One region of the Micromonospora vulcania genome, then DNA from elsewhere that is predicted to be linked to it. Evidence: riboswitches for the same ligand, from Rfam matches in the RefSeq annotation. Region 1 holds a riboswitch; each other region holds the start of a gene.
What was found. A riboswitch is a leader RNA that binds a small molecule or an ion and turns the genes downstream of it on or off. The one in region 1 is predicted to bind cyclic di-AMP.

Region 1 (4,470 bases):
CGCGCCCAGGGCCCCACCAGGGCGGCGCTGAACACCCGGGACGAGTCTCCCGCCGCCGCGCCTGTCGACCCAACAGCTCCGCACCCCACCGCCCGCCCATCCGTGGCCCGCCACGGCTCGTGCGGCCGGTGCGGCTCCCCATCGCATCGCTCTCTCCCCGAGGTGCCGACCATGGAGACCGTCGTCTTCTACCAGTTCCTGACCGAGGTACCGCAGGCCGCCGCCATCTGGTCGGCCCTGTTCCTGCTGGCGCTGACCGTGCTCGCCGTGCTGGTCGCCCGCCCGGAACGGGACCGGCCTGCTCCCGACCCGGCCCCGGCCGTGCCAACCGCCCGGGACCTGGCCGAGTCCGCCGCCGCCGAGGCCGCCGACCTGCGCCGGTACGCCGAGGAGGTGGCCGTGGCCGCGGGCGGCGCGGTGCAGACCGCCCACCGCCGGCGTACCGAGTGGCTGACCGCCCAGGAGCAGGCGGAACGGGCGTGGGCCGAGTACGACGAGGCGGACACCGCCGCCCGCCGGTTCGCCGGCGCCGCCGCGTTGCCCACCCCGCGTACCCCGCGTACCCCCGCCGAGTACGCCGCCCGGGAGCGCTACCTGCACCAGGCCGCGATGGCGGCGCACTGGCGCGGCGAGCTGTCCATGCGGCAACTCGGCGACGTGTTCGGCCACCGGCACGGCTGGGACGCCCGCCGGCACCCGGTCGAGCAGGAGGCGCTGCTGAGCCGGGCGATCCGGGACGGCCGGCGTGCCGCCTACCTGGCCGCCGCCGAGCGGGAACAGATGGCATGGCGGGACGCGGAACTGGCCGCCGAGTCGGCCCGCACCCTCGCCGAGGAGGCGTACGCGGCTGTGGCGCGGTCGCGGCCGAGCCCGCTGCTGGTGCGCCGGGTGGTGACCGCGGCGTTCCGGCCGGCCGCCGTGGCGCGTTGGCGACCGGCCCGGGTGGGCTGATCCTCCGATCAGTGGGTGAGCCCGGTCACACGCGGCGGAAATCGGGCGGGCGGCACGATCGGCGCGATTGTTCCCGCGAATACGTCGGTGTTGTCGACGGCCTGTCCGGTTATCGCCCGTAGGCGCTGCCGTAACCGGTTGTCCCATCGAGTCGCGTCAGCGGCAATACGCGCAGAAATTGTCGTACCAATTCAGGTTTACGCAGGTGGAGCGGGCTTGGCAGGGCTCGAAGTGGCCAGTAGTGTCGGCGCGTCCGGTGCGGTAACCGATCGCAAGAGGCGACGCCGCGCCGACCCGCTCAATCGTGATCCACGAACCGGGGACCCAACAGTTAAGTCCGGGGTGAATCCGCGAGCCACCGGCCCGCGGTAGGGCGATCTTCCCGCCCGAATCCGTCAGCTAACCCGGTAGGCGGTGTCGGAAGGAGTTCCATCCTCGTGCAGCACCTCTCCACCCCTTGGTTGTTCCCCCGCCTTCACGGCACCGCGGTGCCCCCGCTTATTCGCCCGGTGACGGTGAGCTGACCTCCGGGTCGCCGCCCTTCCCGCCCGGCCGAGCCGGGCGTTCCCCTGAGCGGTTCACCCCGCGCGGACCACGGTCTGCGCGCTGGCGCCTGCCCGGATACCGAATCCGCCCGGTGCGCCGCTCTCCCCCCGATCCGTGGAGGACCCCGTGAAGCACACCCTGCAGCGTCAGCTCCGCCGCCTCGCCACCGAGCGCCCGTACCAGATCGTCGCCGCCTCCGCCGCGGCCCTCGCGATCGCGACCACCACCGGCGCCCTGCTCGCCGGCACCGACGACGCCCCCGCCGCCCAGCGCACCGCGACCACGGTCGCCGAGATGCGCAGCGACACCGCCGCGTCCCGCAGCGAGGCACGCGTGGCGTCCCCCTCGGCCAGCGCCGCGCCGACCACCGCCGCTCCGGCCACCAGCGCCGCGTCGCCCGCCGCCAAGGCCACCAGCAACCCGGACCTGACCCGCAAGCCGGCACCGCCGAAGCCCCCCGCGACCAAGGTGCTCGACTACGACTACCAGGCGCAGAACACGTACTACAACTGCGGCCCGGCGGCCACCCGCAACGCGCTGAGCGCCACCGGCATCGACCGCACCCAGGAGGAGTTGGGCGCCGAGCTGGGCACCACCGAGATGGGCACCAACTCGGCCGAGGACACCACCCGGGTTCTCAACGCCGAGGTCAAGGGCAACCCGTACCAGACCCGGATGTTCGCCGGTTCGCCGAGCCCGGCCCAGATGGACCGGCTCCAGGCTGACGTGGTCAAGGCGATCACCGACGGTCGCGGAGTGGTGGCCAACGTCGTCGGCGACGCCACCGACACCGACGGCGGCTGGCACTCGTACGGCGGCGGGCACTACATCGCCGTGGTGGGTTACAAGGACAACGGGCGGACCGTGCGGATCGCCGACTCGGCGAACCCGGCCGACCCGGCGTACTGGATCACCACGATCGATCTGGCCAACTGGATCGCCACTCGGGGATACTCCGCCTGATCCGGGCGTAGCCGCCGCGGGCGCCGTCCCCCACGAGGGGCCGGCGCCCGCGGCGTCCGTGTCGGTACGGTCAGTAGCTGATGAAGCCGTACAGGGCGAGGTGGTTCGACTTCGTCCCGCTGATCGTGTGGCCGATGCTGGACGGCTGCACGCCGCCCTTCACGAAGAGATAATCGATCTTGCTGGAGCCGCTGGTGGCGGCGGAACCGTAGCCGGTCATGCCGTAGCCGCTCAGGGTGCTCGGCGCGATGCCCGTACGGTTCGCGTCGATCCCCACGATGCGGATCGTGGACGCGTTCAGCAGGCTGGTGGCGTCCGCGCCGAGGTGGATGCCGGAGTTGGCGATCCCGGTGTCGCCGTCGCCGGCACACGCGTTCTGCCGGTTCTCCTGGGGCAGGTGCATGGTCGCGGCGAACACGCTGGTGCCGGTCGCCTTGATGGTGAACCGGGCCGCGATGGCGCTGGTCCGCTTCCACTTGTAGTAGTCGGTGCTGTCCGGGTCGCTGTTCGGCGGCTTGTAGAGCGTGCACCCGGCTCCGTTGGCGTACGCCGTGCCCGGCTTGAGCCAGCCCGCGCTCCAGTACTTCGAGACGTCGCCAGCGGCGAGGTTGAGCGTCCTGGTGTTCCAGATGATCCCGTTGGTCTGCTTCTTTTTCAGGTCACCGAGCGACTGGGAGCTGCACTTGTGCGTGCCGCCCCACGGCTCCGGGTCACTCCACGCCACGATCGCCCCGTACGTGCCCGCCGGGTAGCCGAACTTGGCCGACAGTTGGTCGGCGTACGCCTCGGCCTGGCCGGTCCCGCGCACCTGCTGCACGATCAGGATGTCGGGCGCCACCACGCCGGCAGTGCCCTTGCTGCCGTTGTCGTCCACCAGCATCGAGGTCAGGTGGTCCGGCCCGGAGACCCGGGTGCACGTCCCGTCGGCGTTGTTCAGCACCAGGTTCTCGATGTTGTTGTTGTAGACCCGCAGGACCCGGTCGGCCGCCACGACCGCGTCGGTGCCGAGGGTCGGCGTGGGCACGTTCGACGCCGTTGCGAGCGCCGGAGCGCCGGGCGCTGTGCCGACCGCGACGGCCGCCAGGGCCGCCACCAGTACTGATCGATGCCTTGTGAGCATGTCGGGCTCCTCTCCGCTCCGGGACCGACGGGCCGGATCGGCCCGCCAGGCGGCGAACTCTACAGTGGATCTTTGTCGGTACGTCGTCCCCGTCGGTGATCCTCGTACCGGCCCGCGAACCGTGGGAGACTGCGGCCGTGGTGGATGAATCGGATGCCCGTACCGGCCGTCGGCCCGTCCTGCTGCTGCTGCACGGGATGGGGGCGACCGGGGACATCTGGTTGCCCTGGGCGCCACTGTTGGAGCAGCACTGGCCCGGGCGGTGGCTGGCGCCGGACCTCGCCGGGCACGGCTGGTCGGCCCCGCTGCCGTCGTACTCCTTCGGCGGGTTCGCCGAGCGGATCGCGAGCGGTCTGGCCGCCGACGACCGGATCGTCGTGCTCGGGCACTCGCTGGGCGGGGTGGTCGGCCTGGCGTTGGCCGCCCGCGCCGTCGGGACACCGGTGGACGCGGTCGTCGGGCTGGGAATCAAGGCGGTCTGGACGCCCGCCGAGCTGGCTCGTGCCGCCGAGCTCGCCGACCGCCCGGTGAGCTGGTTCGCCAGCCGTACCGAGGCCGCCCGCCGCTACCTGCGGGTCGCCGGGCTCACCGGCCTGATCCCGGCGGACCATCCGGTGGTGGACGCCGGGCTGCGGGAGGTCGACGGCCGGTGGCGACTGGCGATGGACGCGAACGCGTTCGCCGTCGGTGAGCCCGACCTGGCCGCACTGCTGGCGGCGACCGACGTGCCGGTGGTGCTGGCCCGCGGCGAGCACGACCCGATGGTGACCGACGCGCAGCTCAAGGAGTTCGGCGTACCGGTCGCGACGCTGCCGGGGCTCGGGCACAACGCACACGTCGAGGACCCGGCGGCGGTGCTGGCACTGCTGGACGCGTACCGCTGAGCCCTT
Region 2 (4,470 bases), on a different contig from region 1:
CTGCTCTACTCCGACCGCAGCCGGTACGCCGGCGGCGGCATCATGGTGGTCGGCCCGTCCTCGGTCTTCGTCGAGTACATCGCCTCGGTGCTGCCCTCGCTCGGTGAGGACACCGCGACCCTGCACTCGTTGGGCACCCTCTTCCCGGGGATGACCGCCACCCGCACCGACCCGCCCGAGGTGGCGTCGGTGAAGGGCTCGCTGCGGATGCGCCGGGTGCTGGAGCGGGCGGTCCAGGACGCGGTGCCGGGCGGGCCGGGTGAGCTGCGGTTGCTCTACCGGGGCACGCTGCTGCGGCTGGACCGGGCCGAGCTGGACGGGATCCGGAACCGCGCGCTGCCCCGGGGCGCCCGACGCAACGAGGCCCGCCGGGCCGGCTTCGACGGTGTCTTCGCCGCGCTCTGGGCGCAGGCCCGCCGGTTGGGCATCACCCGGCTTCCGGAGCAGCAGGCCTTCGAGAGCGAGATCGCCGAGCGGGCGGAGTTCCGGGAGTTCCTCAAGGCGTGGTGGCCGCGACTGCACCCGCGGCACGTGCTCGGCTGGCTGGCCCGGCCGGACCGGCTGCGCCGGTACGCGGGCGGGATCCTCTCCAGCGCCGAGATCCGCCTGCTGAACACGGCGTACCGGAGTTTGGACGACGCCGGGCTGACCATCGCCGACGTGGCGCTGCTGGACGAGTTGGACGCGCTGCTCGGCAAGCCGATGCGGCCGGCCCGGGCCAAGCGCGACCCGTTCCAGCTCGCCGGCGGGGTCCGCGAGCTGAGCACTCTCGGCGAGCGGCAGCGGGCCGCCCGGGCGGCGGCCCGTGAGCGGCCGGAGGACTACCGGGAGTACGCGCACGTGGTGGTGGACGAGGCGCAGGACGTGTCGCCGATGCAGTGGCGCATGGTCGGCCGACGTGGCCGGTTGGCCTCCTGGACGGTGGTGGGCGATCCGGCGCAGACCGCATGGACCGGTGACCCGGAGGAGTTGACCCGGGCTCAGGACCAGGCGTTGGGCCGGCGCAAGCGGCACAACTTCACGCTGACCACCAACTACCGCAACTCGGCGGAGATCTTCGCGGTGGCGGCGACGGAGATCCGCCGGCTCTACCCCGACCTGCCGCTGCCGACCGCCGTCCGCTCCACCGGAATCGACCCGGTCGAACTGGTGGTCTCCGCCGAGGAGTTGGAGGCCGCGACCGTCAAGGCGGCCACCGGGCTGTTGGCCGAGGTGGAGGGCACGGTCGGGGTGATCACGCCGGTCCCCCGCCGCGACGAGGTCGCCGGCTGGCTCGGCGCGCTCGGCGCGTCGCGGTTGCAGGTGGTCACCAGCCTGGAGGCCAAGGGCATGGAGTACGACGGGGTGGTGCTGGTCGCGCCGACCGAGATCCGGGCGGATCCGGGCGCCGGCGTACGCACGCTCTACGTCGCGCTCTCCCGGGCCACCCAGCGGCTCACCACCATCGATCCGACCGCCTGATCCGGGGCAACGGCCCGCGCTGGGCGGCGTCCGGCCCTACACTTGCATACATAGCGATGTGAGCATACATTTGACCCGGTCCCGATCGACGGCGGAGGGTGGTTCCGTGGGCGCAGGTCATGACCACCACCATGGGTCGGTCGCCAACGCCGCGCAGCAGCACCGAGGCCGGCTCTGGGCGGCGTTCGGGCCGCTCGCCACCCTGATGGTCGTCGAGGCGGTGGCCGCCTTCCACACCGGATCGCTGGCCCTGCTCTCCGACGCCGGGCACATGTTCACCGACGTGCTCGGCATCGCGATGGCGCTCGCCGCGATCACCGCGACCCGCCGGGCCACCGGCGATCCGCAGCGCACCTTCGGGCTCTACCGACTTGAGGTGCTCGCCGCGCTCGCCAACGCCGTCCTGCTCTCCGGCGTGGCGGTCTACGTGGTGATCGAGGCGATCGGCCGGTTCGGCGACCCGCACCGGGTGCTGGCCGGCCCGATGCTCGTGGTGGCCGTACTCGGCCTGCTCGCCAACCTGATCGCGTTCGCCCTGCTCCGCGCCGGGGCCCGGGAGAGCATCAACATCCAGGGCGCCTACCTGGAGGTGGTCGGCGACCTGCTCGGCTCGCTCGGCGTGATCGGCGCCGCGCTGCTGATCGAGGTCACCGACTGGTGGTGGGCCGACGCGGCGGTCGCGGTCGCCATCGGCGTGTTCATCCTGCCGCGCACCTGGCGGTTGGGCCGGGCCGCCGTCCGCATCCTGGTGCAGGCCGCCCCGGAGCACCTGCAGGTGACCGCCGTGCACGACCGGCTGGCCGCCGTGCCCGGCGTCGTCGAGGTGCACGACCTGCACGTCTGGACGCTCACCTCGGGCATGGAGGTGGCCTCGGCGCACCTGACCATGGCACCCGACGCGGAGGTCGGCGCGGTGCTCACCGCGGCCCGCACCGCCCTGCACGACGACTTCCGGATCGAGCACGCGACGTTGCAGATCGAGCCCGGCGCCGCCCCCGGCGCCTGCGGCTCGATCGAGTGGTAGTGGCGAGTTCATCGTTACCACGCACGCACCGTCCGTCACATCGGCTGCATCGACCCCACCTGCACCGGTAAGCTCGGTCCCGGCCTCCACCAAGCGGCGCCCACCCGGTGCCGGTGGCGGTCGCCGCCTAATCGCCCGAGCGGGCGAACCGGGGAACCATGTTCCTGGGGTGCATCCGCGTCAGCGGTAGGGATCTTCCGTCCCGAACCCGTCAGCTAACCCGGTCGGCGGCTGACGGAAGGACATGCGTAGTGGCACCAGCACGACCACCCACGGCCCGATTCGCGGGCCTGATCGTCGCGATGTTCGCTCTCGGCATCGCACTCCCGGCCGGCACCGCCTCGGCCGCTCCCCCGACCGGCCTGCGGGCCGCCGCCGCACCCGACGACGACGTCGAGGGCGGCACCCCGGCGTTACGGGCCCAACTGGAGGCCGCCAGCAAGGGCTACCTGGACGCGAAGCGCGCGCTGGAGACCTCCGTGCAGCGGCAGCAGCAGCTCACCGCCCAACTGAAGACCACCGAAGCCGAGCTGTCGCACCGCAGCGGCAAGGTCGGCACGATCGCCGGGATGGCCTACCGCACCGGGCGGCTCGGCACGGTGTCGGCGCTGCTCAACAGCAACACCCCGGAAGGCTTCATGGACCGGGCCGCCGCGCTGGGGGCGGTCGCCGCCAACGAGGACCGGGCGCTGCGTGACCTGCTCGCCACCAAGGACGAGGTCACCCGCACCCAGGTAGCCCTGGACGGTGAGATCCGCGAGCAGCAGAAGCAGGTCGCGGTGATGGCCAAGCGCAAGGAGCAGGCCGAACGGGCCCTCACCGTCGCCACGACCAGGGCCCAGGCCACCGCCGACAGCGGCGACTCCAACCGGGGCACCTCCACCGCCAACGCGACACCGGCGCCCCGCAACTCGGACGGCTCCTGGCCGTCGGAGTCGTGCAGCGTCAACGACCCCACGCCGGCGTCCGGCTGCGTCACCCCACGCACCCTGCACGCGCTCAACCAGGCCAAGGCCGCCGGCTTCACCCGGTACGTCTCCTGCCACCGCAACGGTGGCTCCGGCGAGCACCCGAAGGGTCGGGCCTGCGACTTCGCCGCGCAGAAGTCCGGCTTCGGCGGCAACGCCACCGGCGGTGACAAGACGTACGGCAACAACCTGGCGGCGTACTTCATCCGCAACGCCGACCGGCTCGCCGTGCTGTACGTGATCTGGTACCGGCAGATCTGGCTGCCCAGCAGCGGGTGGAAGGCGTACAGCGGGGCGGGCGGCGACCCGTCCAGCGCACACACCAACCACGTGCACCTGTCCGTCTACTGACCCGTCCCGGTCGGTGCCCCCGTGACTCGGGGGCACCGACCGGAGTACGTCCGGGGGCGTACCCCGGGTGTCGTCGGCGGTCGGACGACCCGGGCACGCCCGGCGGGCAGCATCCAGGTATGCCTCGGATCTCGCCCACCGCCCGCAAGGCACTGCTCACCCTGCACCTGATCACCTCGCTCGGCTGGCTCGGCGCCGACCTGGTGCTGCTCACCCTCGGCATCGCGGTGCAGCGCGGCGCCGACCCGGCCGCCTTCTACCCGGTCGCCGCGCTGATCGGCACCGTGCTGTTCGCGCCGCTGAGCGTGCTCGTCTGGCTGATCGGCGTGGTCAGCGCGCTGCTCACCCCGTGGGGGCTGCTGCGCTACCGCTGGGTGGTGGCCAAGCTCGTGATCACCACGGTGATGGTCGGGCTGGTGCTGTTCCTGCTCACCCCGAACCTGCGGCACGCCGGGGCGCTGGGCGCCGCCCTGCCCGCTCGGGACCGCGCCGACCTGGTGATCGCACCCACGGTGTCCACCAGCCTGATGATCATCGCGACGGTGCTCTCCACGTACAAACCATGGGGACGACGACCGGCCGCACAGCCGGCAGCGGCTCGCGGCGCTCGCACCCGCGCGGCCCGCGGCGGCCGTGATCGCGCTGCCGCCAGCGCAGGTGGTCGCG
Region 3 (4,470 bases), on a different contig from region 1:
TGGTGCCGCCGCCGGGCGTCGGGGCCGTGGTCGCCGGGGTGCCGGCGACCACGGTGAACTCGGCGGTGTGCACCGACCCGCCGTGCCGGAAGTCCAGGTAGAGCCGGTAGCTGCCGGCCGAGGGCACCTCGGCGAAGAAGGTGACGGCGGGGCCGGATGGCGTCCGCCCGTCGCCCGGCGTCCCGTCCGGGTGCACGTGCAGGTACGCGAGGTCGCCCCGACGCAGCGCCACCAGGTGGCCGTACGCGCCCAGGTAGGGCTCCAGGTCGGTGACCGGCTGCCCGTCGCGGCTGACGGTCAGGGTGAGCGACGAGGTCTGGCCGGGCTGCGGTGCGCCCGCCAGGGTGACCGTGTAGCCGTCGACGGTGGCGCTGGTGGCCGGTGCGGGCAACGGCCGCTCGGTCAGCGTTCCGGGGACGGTCACGTCCACGCCGAGGGTCAGCGGCTCGGCCCCGGTCGGTGTGAAGTCGGCGAACGCCCGCCACTGCCCGGGCCCGGCCAACGGGGTGGCGACCCGCCAGGTGCCGTCCGGGCCCAGCTCCGGATGCACGTGGCGGAAGCCGGAGAGATCCCGTCGGGCGACGATGAGGTGCATCCGCTTGTCGTGCGCCACGTCGTACCGGGTCACCGGCCGGCCGTCCGGGCCGCCGATCCGGAAGGCAAACTCGCCGGCCAGAGTGGCGACCGGTTCGAGGGTGTAGCCGCGGTCGGAGACCAGCAGACCACCCGGGAGCCGATCGGCCGCCTCGTCGTGCTCGCCCTGGCCGGCTGGGCCCGCCGCATGGGTGCCGCCGTCGTGCCGACTCTCGGCGACCGGGGTGGCGGCATCGGTGACTCGACCGATCCCGTACGCCGCGCCGAAGACCGCCGCGAGACCGAGTGCGAACCCGCCCAGTCTGGTCGCCGTGTTCATGTCGGCCCCCTCGTCAGCCGTCGACGAGGTCGTAGCCGGCCTCGTCGACGGCCGCCCGGACGGACTCCACGTCCAGCGGCTGGTCGCTGCCGACGGTGACCCGACCGGTGGCCAGGTCCACCTGCACGTCTCGGACACCCGCGATGGCACTCACCTCGGCGCTGACCGCGCTGACGCAGTGCCCGCAGGTCATGCCCTGCACCTGGTACGTCGTGTTGACCATCGGAGCGTCTCCCTCCATCGCCTCCGAAGCCTATACCCCCCAGGGGTAAGGAGAAGGCGGATCCCTGCGCTGACCTGTTACCGGTACCCGGTGGGGGTATCTGACAAGAAAGGACCGTACCATACCCCCCAGGGGTACGCTATCCTGGTCCGCATGACCGCACCCACCCCGATCCGCGGGTACACCGCCAGCAAGGACCAGCTGCTCGCGCGGCTCCGTCGTGTGGAGGGGCAGGTCCGGGGCATCGAGAAGATGGTCGACGAGGACCGCTACTGCATCGACGTGCTCACCCAGATCTCCGCGATCCAGGCCGCCCTGGACAAGGTGGCGTTGGGCCTGCTCGACGGGCACGCCCGGCACTGCATGCACGAGGGAGCGGCCGAGGGTCGGGCCGACGAGATGGCCACCGAGATGATGGCGGCGGTCGGTCGGCTGATGAAGCGCGGCTGACCGCCCGCCCGTCCGCCGCCGCGTCGGCGGCCCGCCTATCCGACACTCCGCCACGCCCTGCAACCACCGGTCCGGCTGGTTAGCATTTGCGACGATGGCCCTCCGGACCCCGCTCCGCCTGCGCAGTGGACACCGGCGCCGCCGCAGCGCGGCGTCGACTCCGGCCGACCGGGCCGGACGCTCACCGTCCGTAGCCGCGGGGTCGCCATCCAGCGAACCAACTCTCCCGTACCCGCACGTTCCCGCAGCGGCGGTGAACCGAGCGGCCCGCCGGCACGTATCCCGCACCGGATCGTTGGGAGTCGCGCATCGGGTTCCGACCACACCCGCGCCCGGATCGACCCGACCCGATCCGGGCGCGGACCGCACCCCTAGCCACCGCCACCGACCAGTGGCCAGAGCGGAACAGGAGCACGGAAACGGCATGGTGACACTCCTCAGCGTGACCAGGTGGGGCGTCCGCCCTGAGAACCGCATCACTGGTCACTCAGCGCCATGGCGAAATGACGCTTTTGGTGGGCATCGGGACGTAGCTCAGCCGGTCGACTCTCGGGTAACCTCGCTGCCGGTTACCGAGGAAGGCGCGCAGCGGCGCCTGCGGTGCCACCGCCCAATCGCCAACCGGCGAGCCGGGAACCCAGGTACGTGGGGTGAATCCGCGTCAGCGGTAGGGGCCACTTCCGCCCCGAACCCGTCAGCTAACCCGGTCGGCGGTCGACGGAAGGGAACATTGTGACGGCACCCCTACGCCGCTGGATGACACCCGCGGTGGCCGTGATTGCCGCATTGACCGTGCTCGCCGGCCCCCTCCCGGCACATGCCGCCCCGGCGACGCCCACACCGTCCGGGCACGAGGAGGACGGCGAGCCTCAACTGCTCACCGACGTCATCGAGAAGACCAACCGCGACTATTCCGCGGCGAAGTCCAAGCTGGACAAGTCGAAGGCGCGGCAGGCGGATCTGGCGCGGGAGGTCGACCGGGCCAAGGCCGACCTCGACGCGCTGGCCCCGCAGGTCGGGCAGATCGCCGCCCAGTCGTACCGAACGGGGCGGATCGGCGCCATCGCGATGCTGTTGGAGAGCGACGCCCCCGACTCGTTCGTCCAGCGGGCGGCGACGCTCGACGAGATGAACATGGTCAACGAGAAGAAGCTCGCCGAGGTCAACGCCGTGAAGGCCCGCGCCGAGCAGGCCAAGCTTGCCCTCGATGCGGAGGTCCGCGAGCAGCAGAAGCAGGCCGCACTGATGGCCAAGCAGAAGCGTGACGCGGACAAGGCGCTCGCCCTGGTCGGTGGGAAGGGCTTCACCGGTGGCCTGGTGGCGGCCACCTCACCGGTCGCCCGGATCGGTCCAGGCCGCACCGCCGACGGGGACTGGAAGTCCGAGTCGTGCAGCGCGAAGGACCCCACCACCTCGGGCTGCATCACCCCGCGCACGTTGCACGCCTACAAGGAGGTCAAGCGGGCCGGCTTCAACCGGTTCGTCGGCTGCTACCGCTCCGGCGGTCCGTGGGAGCACCCGAAGGGCCGCGCCTGCGACTGGTCGCTGCAGAAGAGCGGCTTCGCCCCGTGGCACAACGAGGACACCCGGACGTACGGCAACAACGTCGCCGCGTTCCTGATCCGCAACGCCGACCGGCTCGGCATCTACTACGTGATCTGGAACCGGCAGATCTGGTTCCCGGCGACCGGCTGGAAGTCGTACAGCGGGCCGTCGAACCACACCGACCACGTACACATGTCGCTGCTCTGACCCGCACACGCGTCGAGGGCCGTCCCGCACCGTGCGGGGCGGCCCTCGTCGCGTCAGGCCGCGGCGGGCGCGGCCGGGTCGGCGGGTACGTCGAGCGTCGCGGCACCGGCCGGCACGGAGGCCACCGGACGCACCACTCCGGCGGCGAGCCGGTAGGACACCCCGACAACCGCGCACCGCCCCTGCGCCACCTCGGCAGCCAACACCGGCGACTGGTCGAGCAGCGTCTCGACGGTCTGTGCGATGTGGATGTCGACGATGCCGTCGATGTCGTCCACCCCCTCGGAGGCGGCCCGGCGCAGGCTGGGCAGCACGGCGTCGACGACCGCGCGCAGGTGCCCCCGGGGAGCGGTGCCGGTGGTGGCCGCCTCCCGGGCTGCCTGCACCGCACCGCACGAGTCGTGCCCGAGCACCACCACCAGGGGCGTACCGAGCACCGTCACCGCGTACTCCACGCTGCCCAGCACCTCCGGGCCGACAATGTGCCCGGCGGTGCGGACCACGAACAGGTCACCCAGCCCCCGGTCAAAGATGATCTCGGCGGCCAGCCGGGAGTCGGAGCATCCGACGATCACCGCGAACGGGTGCTGCCCATCGGCCACCGCCGCCCGATGCTCGGCGTCCTGGTTCGGGTGGCGCGGGGCACCGCTGACGAACCGCTGGTTACCGGCGGCCAGCTCCGCGTACGCCCGCGCCGGGTCGGTGGGCGTCGACTCCGGGCCGGCGCCTCGCTGCGGCCCCGGCTGCCCGCCGGGCGTGACGGGACGATTCATCCCCGTACCTCGTCTCCACGCATTTGGCCTGCTCAACGGGCCGTTAACCGAGCCTGCGGTGTGCGTTGGCCCGGGCTCCACCGTCACATGCACCGCAACATGCGTCAAGATATGCGTGATATAGATTTCATACGTTGGTCCGGGCCGGCCCCTCCGGCGACGGTCCGGGCAGAGCGGGAAAGCGGAGAGGCGGTCCCACATTGGCGAGCACGGCGACGGCGGCAGGCGACACCGGTGGCGGCCGGAACTGGACGTTCCTCACCAACCACGGCCACGTTCTGCTGGCCATCGCACGCGACCCCACCGCGCGGCTGCGTGACGTCGCGGCCGAGGTCGGCGTGACCGAGCGGGCCGCGCAG
Region 4 (4,470 bases), on a different contig from region 1:
GTCACCGGCAGGGCGTGACCTGCCACGTACGCCTCGTCGTCGCTCTCCTCCGGTGGGAACGAGTGCAGCGCGTAACGGCCGTCGCGTTCGAGGTCGCGGCGCTTGGGCGAGTCGATGATGAAGCAGAAGAGACCCTCGTCGGTGATCACCGGGGAGACCGGGTGCACCCGGGGACCGCCGTCGGCGCGGACCGTGGCCAGATAGCCGAAGCCCGGCCCGTACTGCTGAAGAAGAACGCGGATCCCGTCGGCGAGGCGGGGCTCGTCGGCGGCGAAATCGGACCAGGAAGCCATGCGAGCATTCTATCGAACAAATGTACGAGCAGCGACCTCGGCGCGCTGGTCACCGGCACCGAATCCGGTAGTTGCCGCTGACGCCGCTATGGTGGTCCGATGCTGCTCTCCGACCGCGACCTGGTCTCCGAGATCAAGGCCGGCACGCTGGGCCTGGAGCCGTTCGAGCCCACCCTGGTCCAACCGTCCAGCATTGACGTACGGCTCGACCGGCTGTTCCGGGTCTTCAACAACCATCTCTACACACACATCGACCCGGCCATGCAGCAGGACGACCTGACCTCGGCGGTCGAGGTGCCCGACGGCGAGCCGTTCGTGCTGCACCCGGGGGAGTTCGTGCTCGCCTCGACGCTGGAGGTGATCTCGCTCGGCGACCAGCTCGCGGGCCGACTCGAGGGCAAGTCGAGCCTGGGCCGACTCGGGCTGCTCACCCACTCCACCGCCGGCTTCATCGACCCGGGCTTCTCCGGCCACGTGACGCTGGAGCTGTCCAATGTGGCGAACCTGCCGATCACCCTCTGGCCGGGCATGAAGATCGGGCAGCTCTGCATCTTCCGACTCTCCTCACCGGCCGAGCACCCGTACGGCTCGATGGTCTACGGCTCGCGGTACCAGGGGCAGCGCGGGCCGACTCCGAGCCGCTCCTGGCAGCACTGGCGCACCTGGCCCACCCGGTAATCGACTCGTCGTGTGTTAAAAAGGGGCCCTTTCTCTACCGCAGGCGGTAGGAAGGGCCCCTTCCTTACATCTCAGGCTCAGCCGGGGCGGCCGTAGCTGTGGATCGGGCCGTCGTCGACCTTCTTCATCTTCACGGGTTGGCCCGCCTGCGAGGCGTGCACCACCCAGCCACCGCCGACGTACATGCCGACGTGGTGGATGTCGCTGTAGTAGAAGACCAGGTCACCGGGGCGCAGGTTGGCCCTGCTGACGTCCTTGGTCACCCGGCTCTGCTGGGCCGCGTTGTGCGGGAGTGACACCCCGGCCTTGGCCCAGGCGGCCAGCATCAGCCCGGAGCAGTCGTACGAGTTCGGGCCCTCGGCGCCCCACACGTAGGGCTTGCCGATCTGCGCGCAGGCGAACTTGACCGCCACGCCGGCGGCACCGCCGGGGTAGCTGCCCGGGCAGGGCGCCGGACGCAGTGAGCCGCCGCCGCCGTTGCCGTACACCTTGAGGCGCAGCTTCTGCAGCTTGTCGATCTCCTCGTTGATCTGCTTCTTCTTCGCCGCCAGCTGGGCCTCGGTGACGGTCAGCTGGGCGACCATCTCGTCCAGCGGCGCCTTCTGCCGGGCCAGCTCGTCGCGCAGGTCGGCGACCTCGCGTACGTCCTGCTGCTGGTTGTGCGCGAACCGGTCGAGCATCTCGAGCTGCCCGACCACCTCGCCGGGCGACTGGCTGCCCAGGACGGCGTTGACGGTGGCGACGTTCTCGCCCTTGTAGGCGCGGACGGCCAGGGCGCTGACCTTGTCCATCGCGGCGTCGACCTGGCGCTCCAGCGGGGTGATCCGGGCGGCCAGCGCGTCGGCCTGCCTGCGCTTGCCGGCCAGGTCGGCGCGCGTGGCGTTGTGCCGTTCGATGATCGGTTCGAGCTTGTTCCAGTCGGCGTCGATCTGGCGCTCGATCTCGGCGACGGACGGGTCGGCGTGGGCCGCCGTGGCGCTGCCGGTCAGAACGACGGCGACGCCGACCAGCGCGGCGAGGGCGGTGGTGAAACGGGACCAGCGTGGGCGCGGCACAGTCGCCGTCGGGCCGGCTGACGCCGGCCGCTCGGACGACGGCCGCGGGGCATGGTGTGCCACCGGGCTCCGTACTCCTTCTTCCTGACCGCCTACCGGGTTAGCTGACGGGTTCGGGCGGGAAGTGGGCGCCCTACCGCAGGTGCGGATTCACCCCGAGAAACCTGGGTCCCCGGTTCGCTCGGAAGCGACTCGGCGGTGTCGGTCCGTTACCGCCCGGGGTGGGCGGACCTGCTATCGGCCCGACGAATGACCAGAGTAGAGACGGCTGTTACCGATCCGCAACCCGTGCGGCCGTGACACTCCGTATCGATTGGAAGAAGTTACGCACGGTACGCGAAGAAATTCTTCCGATTGCTTCGATAGATGGAAAGGTATTGACGCGAGCTCCGAGCGGCGCGAAGGTGACCTCACCTTGACCCGTCAGATATAGGGGGTTCGATGCACCATTCAACCCTGCCGACCGGCCGGCGTGCGCTGCTCGCCACCGTGGTCGCCGCCGCGATCACGGTGCCGATACCCGCCGGCCAGGCCGCCGCCGCACCGACCGTCGACCGGCAGCAGCAGTATGCCGCCGCGGCAGCCGAGTACGGCGTACCGACCGACGTGCTGCTCGGCGTCTCCTACCTGGAGTCGCGCTGGGACAGCAACGCCGGCACACCGAGCACCGGCGCCGGCTACGGTCCGATGCACCTGACCGATGCCCGACAGGTGACCGCCCGGTCCGAGGGCGTCCACCACGACGCCGGCACCGAGGACCCGCGCGGTGACGACGCACGGCCCGCGCCGGCCCTCGCTCCGCGGCCGGCCGAGGACAACGCTCCGCCCGCCGCAGCGTTGCAGACCGTGGACGCCGCCGCCGAGCTGACCGGTGCCACCCCCGAGGCGCTGCGCAGCGACGTGGGCGTGAACATCCGGGGCGGGGCGGCGCTGCTGGCCTCGTACCAACGGGAGCTTGGCGCCCCGGTCGGCGCCGGCACCGACCCGGCCACCTGGTACGGCGCGGTGGCCCGCTACGGCGGCGCGGACACCGCGGACGCCGCGGCGGCCTTCGCCGACGAGGTCTACACGACCATCGGCACCGGCGAGTCCCGGGTGACCGACGACGGCCAGCGGATCACGCTGCCGGCGCGCGCGGTGCAACCGGAGCGTTCCTGGCTGGACCGGCTGGGCCTGCGCCGACTCGCCCGCCCGGACGGGCTGGAGTGCCCCCGCACCATCTCCTGCGAGTGGATCCCGGCGCCGTACGCGGCGTTCGGCGACGGTGACTACGGCAACCACGACCTCTCCGACCGGCCCGCCCGGCAGAAGATCGAGTACATCGTCATCCACGACACCGAGGCGAGCTGGGCGACCACCCTGAAGCTCGTCCAGGACCCGACCTACGTGAGCTGGCACTACTCGCTGCGCTCGGTGGACGGGCACGTCGCCCAGCACGTGAAGACCAAGGACGTCGCCTGGCACGCCGGCAACTGGTTCGTCAACGCCAAGTCGGTGGGGCTGGAGCACGAGGGCTTCGCCGCGGAGGGCACCTGGTACACCGAGGCGATGTACCGGACCTCGGCGAAGCTGGTCCGGCACCTCGCGCTGCGGCTGGGCATCCCGCTGGACCGACAGCACATCATCGGCCACGACAACGTGCCCGGGACCATCGCCGCGAACGTACGCGGGATGCACTGGGACACCGGCCCGTACTGGGACTGGACGCACTACTTCGAGCTGCTGCACGCGCCGCGGCTGGACACCGGCACCCCGGCCACCGGGCTGGTCCGGATCGACCCGGACTTCGCCACCAACCAGCCGGCGTTCACCGGATGCGTCACCGCCGGTGTGCCGTGCCCGCCGCGCGGCTCGTCAGCGGTGATCCTGCGTAGCGCGCCGGCCGCGGACGCACCTCTGGTCAACGACATCGCGCTGCGCCCGGACGGCACCCCGAACACGATGGCCGTCTCGGACCATGGCGCACGGGCCTCCGCCGGGCAGACGTACGCGCTCGCCGGGCGCCAGGGCGACTGGACGGCGATCTGGTACCTCGGCCAGAAGGCCTGGTTCCACAATCCGGCGTCCGCGCCGACCGCCAGTTGGACTGTCGGCGTGGTGGCCACCCCGAAGCCGGGACGGGCCACCATCCCGGTGTACGGGCGGGCGTACCCGGAGCAGGCCGCGTACCCGGCCGGAGTGCCCTACCAGACGATCTCGCCGCTGCAGTACACGCTCGCCGCCGGGCAGCGGTACGCCGTCGGGGCGGTGCTGGCCGGCGAGTACTACCGGGCCACCACGTTCGACGGCTCCTCGCCGGGCGACTGGACGGTCATCCGGGGCCAGAACCGTTACGCGCAGATCCAGTTCGGCCACCGCATCATGTACGTCGACCTCGCCGACGTGCAGCTCCTGCCGTCCCCGGTGGGCGCACCCCGCTGAACAACGAACGACGAGGGCCCCCG

Region 2: it holds a riboswitch for cyclic di-AMP, as region 1 does, so the genes downstream of both, ACFQGL_RS03105 (coiled-coil domain-containing protein) here and ACFQGL_RS09025 (C39 family peptidase) in region 1, are expected to answer to the same signal.
Region 3: it holds a riboswitch for cyclic di-AMP, as region 1 does, so the genes downstream of both, ACFQGL_RS28100 (coiled-coil domain-containing protein) here and ACFQGL_RS09025 (C39 family peptidase) in region 1, are expected to answer to the same signal.
Region 4: it holds a riboswitch for cyclic di-AMP, as region 1 does, so the genes downstream of both, ACFQGL_RS19480 (C40 family peptidase) here and ACFQGL_RS09025 (C39 family peptidase) in region 1, are expected to answer to the same signal.

The regions. Positions count from the first base shown of each region.
Region 1 is NZ_JBHSQS010000004.1:433,091-437,560, forward strand. It holds gene ACFQGL_RS09015 (hypothetical protein) at 1-31, shown strand, start outside; gene ACFQGL_RS09020 (hypothetical protein) at 172-951, shown strand; cyclic di-AMP (ydaO/yuaA leader) riboswitch at 1,237-1,380, shown strand; gene ACFQGL_RS09025 (C39 family peptidase) at 1,612-2,460, shown strand; gene ACFQGL_RS09030 (hypothetical protein) at 2,531-3,580, opposite strand; gene ACFQGL_RS09035 (alpha/beta fold hydrolase) at 3,718-4,464, shown strand; gene ACFQGL_RS09040 (CDP-glycerol glycerophosphotransferase family protein) at 4,469-4,470, opposite strand, start outside.
Region 2 is NZ_JBHSQS010000002.1:111,927-116,396, reverse strand. It holds gene ACFQGL_RS03115 (HelD family protein) at 1-1,461, shown strand, start outside; gene ACFQGL_RS03110 (cation diffusion facilitator family transporter) at 1,568-2,485, shown strand; cyclic di-AMP (ydaO/yuaA leader) riboswitch at 2,600-2,731, shown strand; gene ACFQGL_RS03105 (coiled-coil domain-containing protein) at 2,737-3,804, shown strand; gene ACFQGL_RS03100 (hypothetical protein) at 3,924-4,470, shown strand, end outside.
Region 3 is NZ_JBHSQS010000027.1:23,468-27,937, forward strand. It holds gene ACFQGL_RS28085 (hypothetical protein) at 1-913, opposite strand, end outside; gene ACFQGL_RS28090 (heavy-metal-associated domain-containing protein) at 927-1,136, opposite strand; gene ACFQGL_RS28095 (metal-sensitive transcriptional regulator) at 1,290-1,586, shown strand; cyclic di-AMP (ydaO/yuaA leader) riboswitch at 2,184-2,314, shown strand; gene ACFQGL_RS28100 (coiled-coil domain-containing protein) at 2,319-3,338, shown strand; gene ACFQGL_RS28105 (carbonic anhydrase) at 3,392-4,111, opposite strand; gene ACFQGL_RS28110 (helix-turn-helix transcriptional regulator) at 4,312-4,470, shown strand, end outside.
Region 4 is NZ_JBHSQS010000011.1:52,717-57,186, forward strand. It holds gene ACFQGL_RS19470 (pyridoxamine 5'-phosphate oxidase family protein) at 1-293, opposite strand, end outside; gene dcd (dCTP deaminase) at 393-971, shown strand; gene ACFQGL_RS19480 (C40 family peptidase) at 1,049-2,089, opposite strand; cyclic di-AMP (ydaO/yuaA leader) riboswitch at 2,102-2,234, opposite strand; gene ACFQGL_RS19485 (N-acetylmuramoyl-L-alanine amidase) at 2,468-4,447, shown strand.